Regions from separate parts of the Cupriavidus sp. 01L415 genome, predicted to be linked through region 2. Evidence: predicted binding sites of a transcription regulator. Region 2 holds the regulator's gene; the other holds the start of a gene.
The links. The regulator sigma-54, encoded in region 2, starts transcription at its own class of promoters, with help from an activator protein. The targets are predictions, from matches to a motif close to TGGCANGNAANCTGCTTT.

Region 1: a site for sigma-54 is predicted at 1,409-1,426, ahead of AC1DOX_RS24885 (ethanolamine ammonia-lyase subunit EutB). Genes of this name have one in related genera too.

The regions. Positions count from the first base shown of each region.
Region 1 covers NZ_JBFTSP010000025.1:49,558-52,947, reverse strand. Annotated here, with positions in the region: gene AC1DOX_RS24895 (FadR/GntR family transcriptional regulator) at 1-100, shown strand, start outside; gene AC1DOX_RS24890 (AI-2E family transporter) at 218-1,306, opposite strand; gene AC1DOX_RS24885 (ethanolamine ammonia-lyase subunit EutB) at 1,485-2,867, shown strand; gene eutC (ethanolamine ammonia-lyase subunit EutC) at 2,883-3,390, shown strand, end outside.
Region 2 covers NZ_JBFTSP010000001.1:67,712-71,101, reverse strand. Annotated here, with positions in the region: gene AC1DOX_RS00285 (PTS sugar transporter subunit IIA) at 1-228, opposite strand, end outside; gene hpf (ribosome hibernation-promoting factor, HPF/YfiA family) at 720-1,073, opposite strand; gene AC1DOX_RS00275 (RNA polymerase factor sigma-54) at 1,124-2,608, opposite strand; gene lptB (LPS export ABC transporter ATP-binding protein) at 2,732-3,390, opposite strand, start outside.

The DNA.
Region 1 (3,390 bases), on a different contig from region 2:
GTGCGAGGCGATCCTGGCGCGGCGGCCGGAAGAGGCGCGCACGGCCATGCAGACCCATATTGATTTTGTACGCAGCCGCGTCGAGCAAGACAGCGAATAGGCGGATACGTCGCCCACGGCGCAGCATTGGTCGTACCAGTTGCTGCGTACCTAAGATCAATGGATTCAACAAGTTAACAAAGCGCCTTGCAATCGCATTGCAAGGGGCGCGTCGCGCTCACACGAGCTCGGCGGTGCTCAGTTCGCGCTTCACGTACGCGTAGATGATGGGCCCCGCGATCACGCCGGGTATACCGTAGAGCGTCTCCATCACCAGCATCACCGTCAGCAGTTCCCACGCAGCGGCTTGTATACGCGCGCCGATGATGCGCGCATTCAGGAAATACTCGAACTTGTGGATGATCACGAGATAGAGCAGCGACACCACCGCGATGGGTAGCGACACCGCCAGCGACGCCACCACGATGGCGGTGTTGGAGATCAGGTTGCCCAGCACCGGCAGCAGCCCCGCGATGAAGGTGATCGCCACCAGCGTCTTGGACAGCGGCAGGTGCTGTTGGAACAGCGGCAGGACCACCAGCAGGTAGATGGCCGTCAGGGCCGTGTTGATCGAGGAGATCTGGATCTGCGCGAAGATGAACTGCGAGAACGCCGTCTGCAGCGTGCGGGCGCGCGCCACCAGCGCCGCGGCCAGCGGCCGACGGCTGGGGCGCGATACTGCCCGGTACAGCGCCACCATCGCGCCGATCACCAGCCCGATCAGGATATGGAGCAGGGCGCGCAGGATGTCCGTGCCGAGCTTCTGCGCCATCTGGGCGTGCTCGCGCATCGCTGCGATCAGCGCCGTGGCCAGCTCCTCGACGCCGTTGGGTAGGTAATCGCTCAGCCAGCCCGGCATCTGGCTGCGGGACTGGTCAATGATGTCCGCAGCATGGTCCAGCAGGCGCTCCAGTGTGTTGCCGTCGCCGCTGATAAAGCGTACCAGCGCCCAGATGCCGCCGGTCAGGGCCAGCAGGATGATGGCCGAAAGGATGGCCACGGCCAGCGCGTCGTGCCGCGGGTGCAGGCGCGTGAGGCGCGGCGCCAGGACATCCACCAGCGAATAGAGCAACAGGCCGGCCAGCAGTGCCGGAACCAGGTTGGCCTGCATCACCAGCAGCAAGGCCGCGCCCGTCAGCGCGTAGGACGCCGCGGTGACGCTGAACCAGCTGGCGGGCGTCAGGCGGCGGTTGGAGGGGGCGGTATCCGGCGTGGCGCCACTGGCCTGGGGGCGGCCTGTCGTACGTTCTTGTTCCACCTGCGGCATGGCTTGGATGTTGCGCGTGAGCGTTGTCGTTGAAAGGGTTGGCGTTCGATTGTCGGTGCGGCGCCTGACAATGGCAAGTCAGGATGACCAGACATGCGGCGCGGGCGTGAAACTTGCATTTCCGGTCGCTATATTGATGGACAGGCAGCGCGAAAATCCCCACAGGAGCCCGTACGACATGGCCTTCACCTGCACCGTCGGCGCCAGCCGGCATGTCTTCGCGGACCTGCGCACGCTGCTGGCCAAGGCCAGCCCGGCGAGATCGGGCGATGCGCTGGCCGGCATCGCCGCGGCGAGCGAGGAGGAGCGCATGGCGGCGCGGATGGCGCTGGCCGACTTGCCGCTGACCCATTTTCTCTCGGAAGCCCTGATCCCCTATGAGGACGACGAGGTCACGCGCCTGATCGTCGATGGGCACGACGCGCAGGCTTTCTCCGCGATTGCCGCGCTGACGGTGGGCGACTTCCGCAACTGGCTGCTGCGTCATGAGACCGACGAGGCCGTGCTGGCGCGCGTGGCGCCCGGCATCACGCCGGAGATGGCCGCCGCCGTCAGCAAGCTCATGCGCAACCAGGACTTGGTGGCCGTGGCGCGCAAGTGCCGGGTGGTGACCCGCTTTCGCGGCACCATCGGCCTCGCTGGCAGGCTGGCGGTACGCCTGCAGCCCAATCATCCGACCGACGACCCGCGCGGCATTGCGGCATCCATCATCGACGGCCTGCTGTATGGCTGCGGCGACGCGACGATTGGCGTCAACCCGGCCAGCGACAATCTTGGCGCCATCGTCACGCTGCTGAAGCTGATTGATGATGTGCGCGCGCGTTATGACGTGCCGACGCAGTCGTGCGTGCTCACGCACGTCACCAACACGCTGCGTGCGATCGAACTGGGCGCGCCGGTCGACCTCGTATTCCAGTCGGTGGCCGGCAGCCAGCGTGCCAACGAGGCCTTCGGCATTTCGCTGGCGCTGCTTGGCGAGGCGCGGCAGGCGGCGCTGGCGCTGAACCGGGGAACGGTGGGCCACAACGTGATGTATTTCGAGACCGGGCAGGGCAGCGCGCTGTCCGCCAACGCACATCACGGCGTGGACCAGCAGACCATGGAAGCGCGCGCGTACGGCGTGGCGCGCGTGTTCGAGCCACTGCTGGTGAATACGGTCGTCGGCTTTATCGGCCCCGAGTATCTTTACGACGGCAAGCAGATCATCCGCGCCGGGCTGGAAGACCACTTCTGCGGCAAGCTGCTGGGCGTGCCGATGGGGTGCGATGTCTGCTACACCAATCACGCCGAGGCGGACCAGGACGACATGGATACGCTGCTCACGCTGTTCGGCGTGGCCGGCATCAACTTCATCATGGGCGTGCCCGGCGCGGACGACATCATGCTGAACTACCAGAGCACCTCGTTCCACGATGCCTTGTATCTGCGGGAAGTCCTCGGCGTGCGTCCGGCGCCCGAGTTCGAGGCGTGGTTGCAGCGGATGGGGATCCTCGACCCATCGGGCCGCCTGCTGGAGCCAGCCGCGCGCCAGCCGCTCCTCGACATGGCGCGGTCACTCTGATACCGGGACCCCGTCATGCCCAAGCCTCCCGCATCGCCCCGCGTGTCTCCCACGTCTCCCTCCCCGGACCCCTGGGCGCAGTTGCGCCAGTACACGCGTGCGCGCATTGCGCTGGGCCGCGCCGGTCACGCGCAGAAGACCGAGTCCGTGCTCGCCTTCGGTCTGGCGCATGCGCAGGCGCGCGATGCCGTGCATTTGCCACTCGACGCCGGCGCGCTGGAAGCCGATCTGCGCGACGATGGCCTGACGGTGCTGCATGTCCATAGCGCCGCGCCGGATCGTGATCACTACCTGCGCCGCCCGGACCTCGGACGTCAGCTGGACGCCGACAGCCGCAGCCGGCTGGACGAGGCCCGGTCGGCGGCTCCCGATCGCCGCCCGGATGTGGTCTTCGTCATCGCGGATGGGCTTTCCGCGCTGGCCGCGCAGCGTCACGGCGTGCCGTTGCTGCGCGCCGTGCTGGCGCGGCTGCATGCGTGGCAGGTGGGGCCAGTGGTCATCGCGCGGCAATCGCGCGTGGCGC
Region 2 (3,390 bases):
CGGCTGCTTGAGGCCCTTGATGCGGCCGTGCGGAATGGCGACCCCGGCTCCAAGGCCGGTCGAGCCGAGCGATTCCCGGGCAAACAGGTTATCCGTCACGGTGGCACGCGCCACGCCATGGTTGTTCTCGAATAAGAGCCCGGCTTGCTCGAACACCCGCTTCTTGCTGGTGACGGTGACGTCGAGGTGGATGTTGCCGGGTGGCAGCAATTTGGCCAAACGATTCATGGGCGATGCACGAGAAGTCAGGTTAGCGGGCCGGGGCGCATTGGCCGTCCCGCCGCGTGGGGGCAATTCAGGATATCGAGTGCTTTGTCAGGACGCTCGCATTGGAGCGTCCGGCCATTATAGAGCAGGGTCACACCGCACTTGTGCGATGCAACGCCGGTTCTGCGGGTGGTGCCGCAAGAATTCCGGCCGGCTTGCCCACCCGTTGCCGCCGCCCGCCACGCATGGTCTCTTGCCGTGCGATATGTCGGTCCGGTGCGCCGGGGCCGTTCTGCCTTGTTTGTATGGCGCAGCATACACTGAGCGGGACGCGTTGCGAACACCCTGGACCCTTTGGCCGTGGCGCCAAGGTAACGAATGAAACAAGTGGAATCCGGAGTGCCGGTGGCGACACAAATCCGCGCGTCCATCAAAAAAGCCGCGCTGATTGCGCGGCTTGATCTCTTCTTTTCAGTCCTCTTCAAGGCAACCCGAATGGGATGCCGGCAAGGCTATTGCTGCTGTAGTTGCGCTTCAGCCATCTGGTACTTGACTGCTTCGCGATCGTGGCCTTGTACGCGGTCCTTGTAGCGGATCACTTGCCGGTCGAGCTTGTCGACCAGAGCGTCGATCGCCGCATACAGGTCTTCATGATGTGCTTCAACGAAGATGTCCTTGCCCTTGAGATGCAGATTGATTTCCGCGTACTGACGCCGGTCCTTTTCCTTATGGTTATCCACCGATAGCAGCACACTAACGCCAATGACTTGATCGAAATGCCTGACGATACGCTCCAGTTTCGTTTCCACATACTCACGCAGCGGCGGCGTGATGTCGAGGTGGTGTCCACTGATCTTGAAGTTCATAGCGCTTCTCCTTCTGAAAGAGCCGCACCAGGCAGGCGGTTGCGGCTCGGCTACAAAGTCTTGCGGAGATTGACTGCTGGGATCTTGAGCGCTTCGCGGTATTTGGCCACCGTGCGGCGTGCAACCACAAAGCCTTGCTCGCCAAGCAGTTCGGCGATCCGGCTGTCGGAAAGAGGATTCCTGGGGTCTTCGGCTCCTATCAGTTGCTTGATCAGCGCGCGGATTGCCGTGGATGAGGCCGCGCCGCCCGTCTCCGTGGAGACGTGGCTGCCAAAGAAGTACTTCAGTTCGAAAGTACCCATTGGCGTGGCCATGTATTTATTCGTCGTGACCCGGGAAATGGTTGACTCATGTAAACCCAGTGTATCGGCAATCTCCCTCAAAACCAAGGGGCGCATCGCGATTTCGCCGTGCGTGAAAAAGTTCTTTTGACGCTCCACAATCGCCTGCGCCACGCGCAGGATCGTGTCGAATCGCTGCTGGATGTTCTTGATGAGCCACCGCGCCTCCTGCAGTTTTTGTTGCAGCCCAGCAGTGCCCGATTCCCCTTTTGCACCGCGCAAAATCTGCGCATACATGTCGTTGATGCGCAGGCGTGGCATGACGTCGGGATTGAGCTGCGCGATCCATCCACCACCAGTCTTGCGCACGAACACATCGGGCACGACAAAGTCCGCTTCCGGGCGGCTGTATGCATGACCGGGGTAGGGCGCGAGCGAGCGAATCAGATCGTGCGCTGCCTTCAATGCTATTTCGTCCACCTGCAGCGCTTTCTTGAGTCGCGTGTAGTCACGGACGGCCAGCAGTTCCAGATGATGGTTGACGATGGACAGCGCCAGTTCACGCTGCGGATGCTGCAGTCGGCGCAATTGCAGGGCCAGGCATTCCGCGGCATTGCGCGCGCCCACGCCGGGCGGGTCGAAGCTCTGCAGCAGCGTCAGTATCGCGTGGACTTCGTCGATCTCGAACTCCAGTTCCTCGGGGAGTTCGGTGCAGATTTCCTCGAGCGACGCGCTCAGGTAGCCGTCGTCGTCCAGCGATTCGATCAGGAAGATGGCCAGGCCCTTGTCGCGCGTCGAAATCTTGAGCGGCGCAAGCTGTTCCATCAGGTATTCGCGCAGCGTCGGTTCGGCATCGCGCAACTGCATCGGCGTCTTTTCGTCCTCGTCGCCCTGGGGGCGGCGGGCAAAGTCATCGAGGCTCCAGTCGTTGCCGTAGTCCTCGCCGGAGTTGTCGCTATAGTTGTCTTCGTCGCCACCGGACGCGCCTTCCGCGCGGTCCTCGCCGTTGCCACCCTGCTGCTCGGCAGGGGCCGGCGCGGGCGCGCTCTGGAGGTTGACAGAGCCGTCCGCGGCCACGCGCAGCGGGCTCTCGATCCAGTCGTTTTCGCGTTCCAGCAGAGGGTTCTCGGTCAGCGCCTGCTCCACTTCCTGCTGCAGTTCCAGCGTCGAGAGTTGCAACAGCCGGATGGACTGCTGCAGCTGCGGAGTCAGGGCAAGGTGCTGGGAGAGGCGAAGCTGAAGCGACGGTTTCATAGCGACCTATTCTATGCGCATCTTTCCGTTGTTGGAACGGAAATTGCTATCGCCTATCGCTTTTGCTTCGTGATCGCCAACCACTGTCGGCGAGCGGTCCGCGCGGGGTGCGCGGCCGGGGCATCACATGCGGAAATTCTCGCCCAGGTACACGCGCCGCACGGACTCGTTGGCGATGATTTCCTCGGGCATGCCGGCGGCCAGCACGGTGCCTTCGCTGATGATGTACGCGTGGTCGCAGATCCCCAGCGTCTCCCGCACGTTGTGGTCCGTGATCAGCACGCCGATGTTGCGCGCCTTGAGGAAGCTGACGATGCGCTGGATTTCGCCCACGGCAATCGGGTCCACGCCGGCGAACGGCTCGTCCAGCAGGATGAAGCGCGGCGACGAGGCCAGCGCGCGCGCGATTTCCACCCGGCGACGCTCGCCGCCGGACAGCGACAGCGCCGGGTTGTTGCGCAGGTGGGCAATCTGCAAGTCGTCCAGCAGCGCATCCAGGCGGCGGTCCAGCTCCGCCTTGGATAGCGGCTTGCCGTTTTCCACCTGCAGCTCCAGCACGGCGCGGATGTTTTCCTCGACGTTGAGCTTGCGGAAGACCGACGCCTCCTGCGGCAGGTATGACAGGCCCATGCGCGCGCGCTCATGGATCGCCAGGCCGCTGATGTGCTGGTCGTCCAGCACGATGTCGCCTTCGTCCAGCGCCACCAGGCCCACGATCATGTAGAACGATGTGGTCTTGCCCGCGCCGTTGGGGCCCAGCAGGCCGACCACCTCGCCGCTCT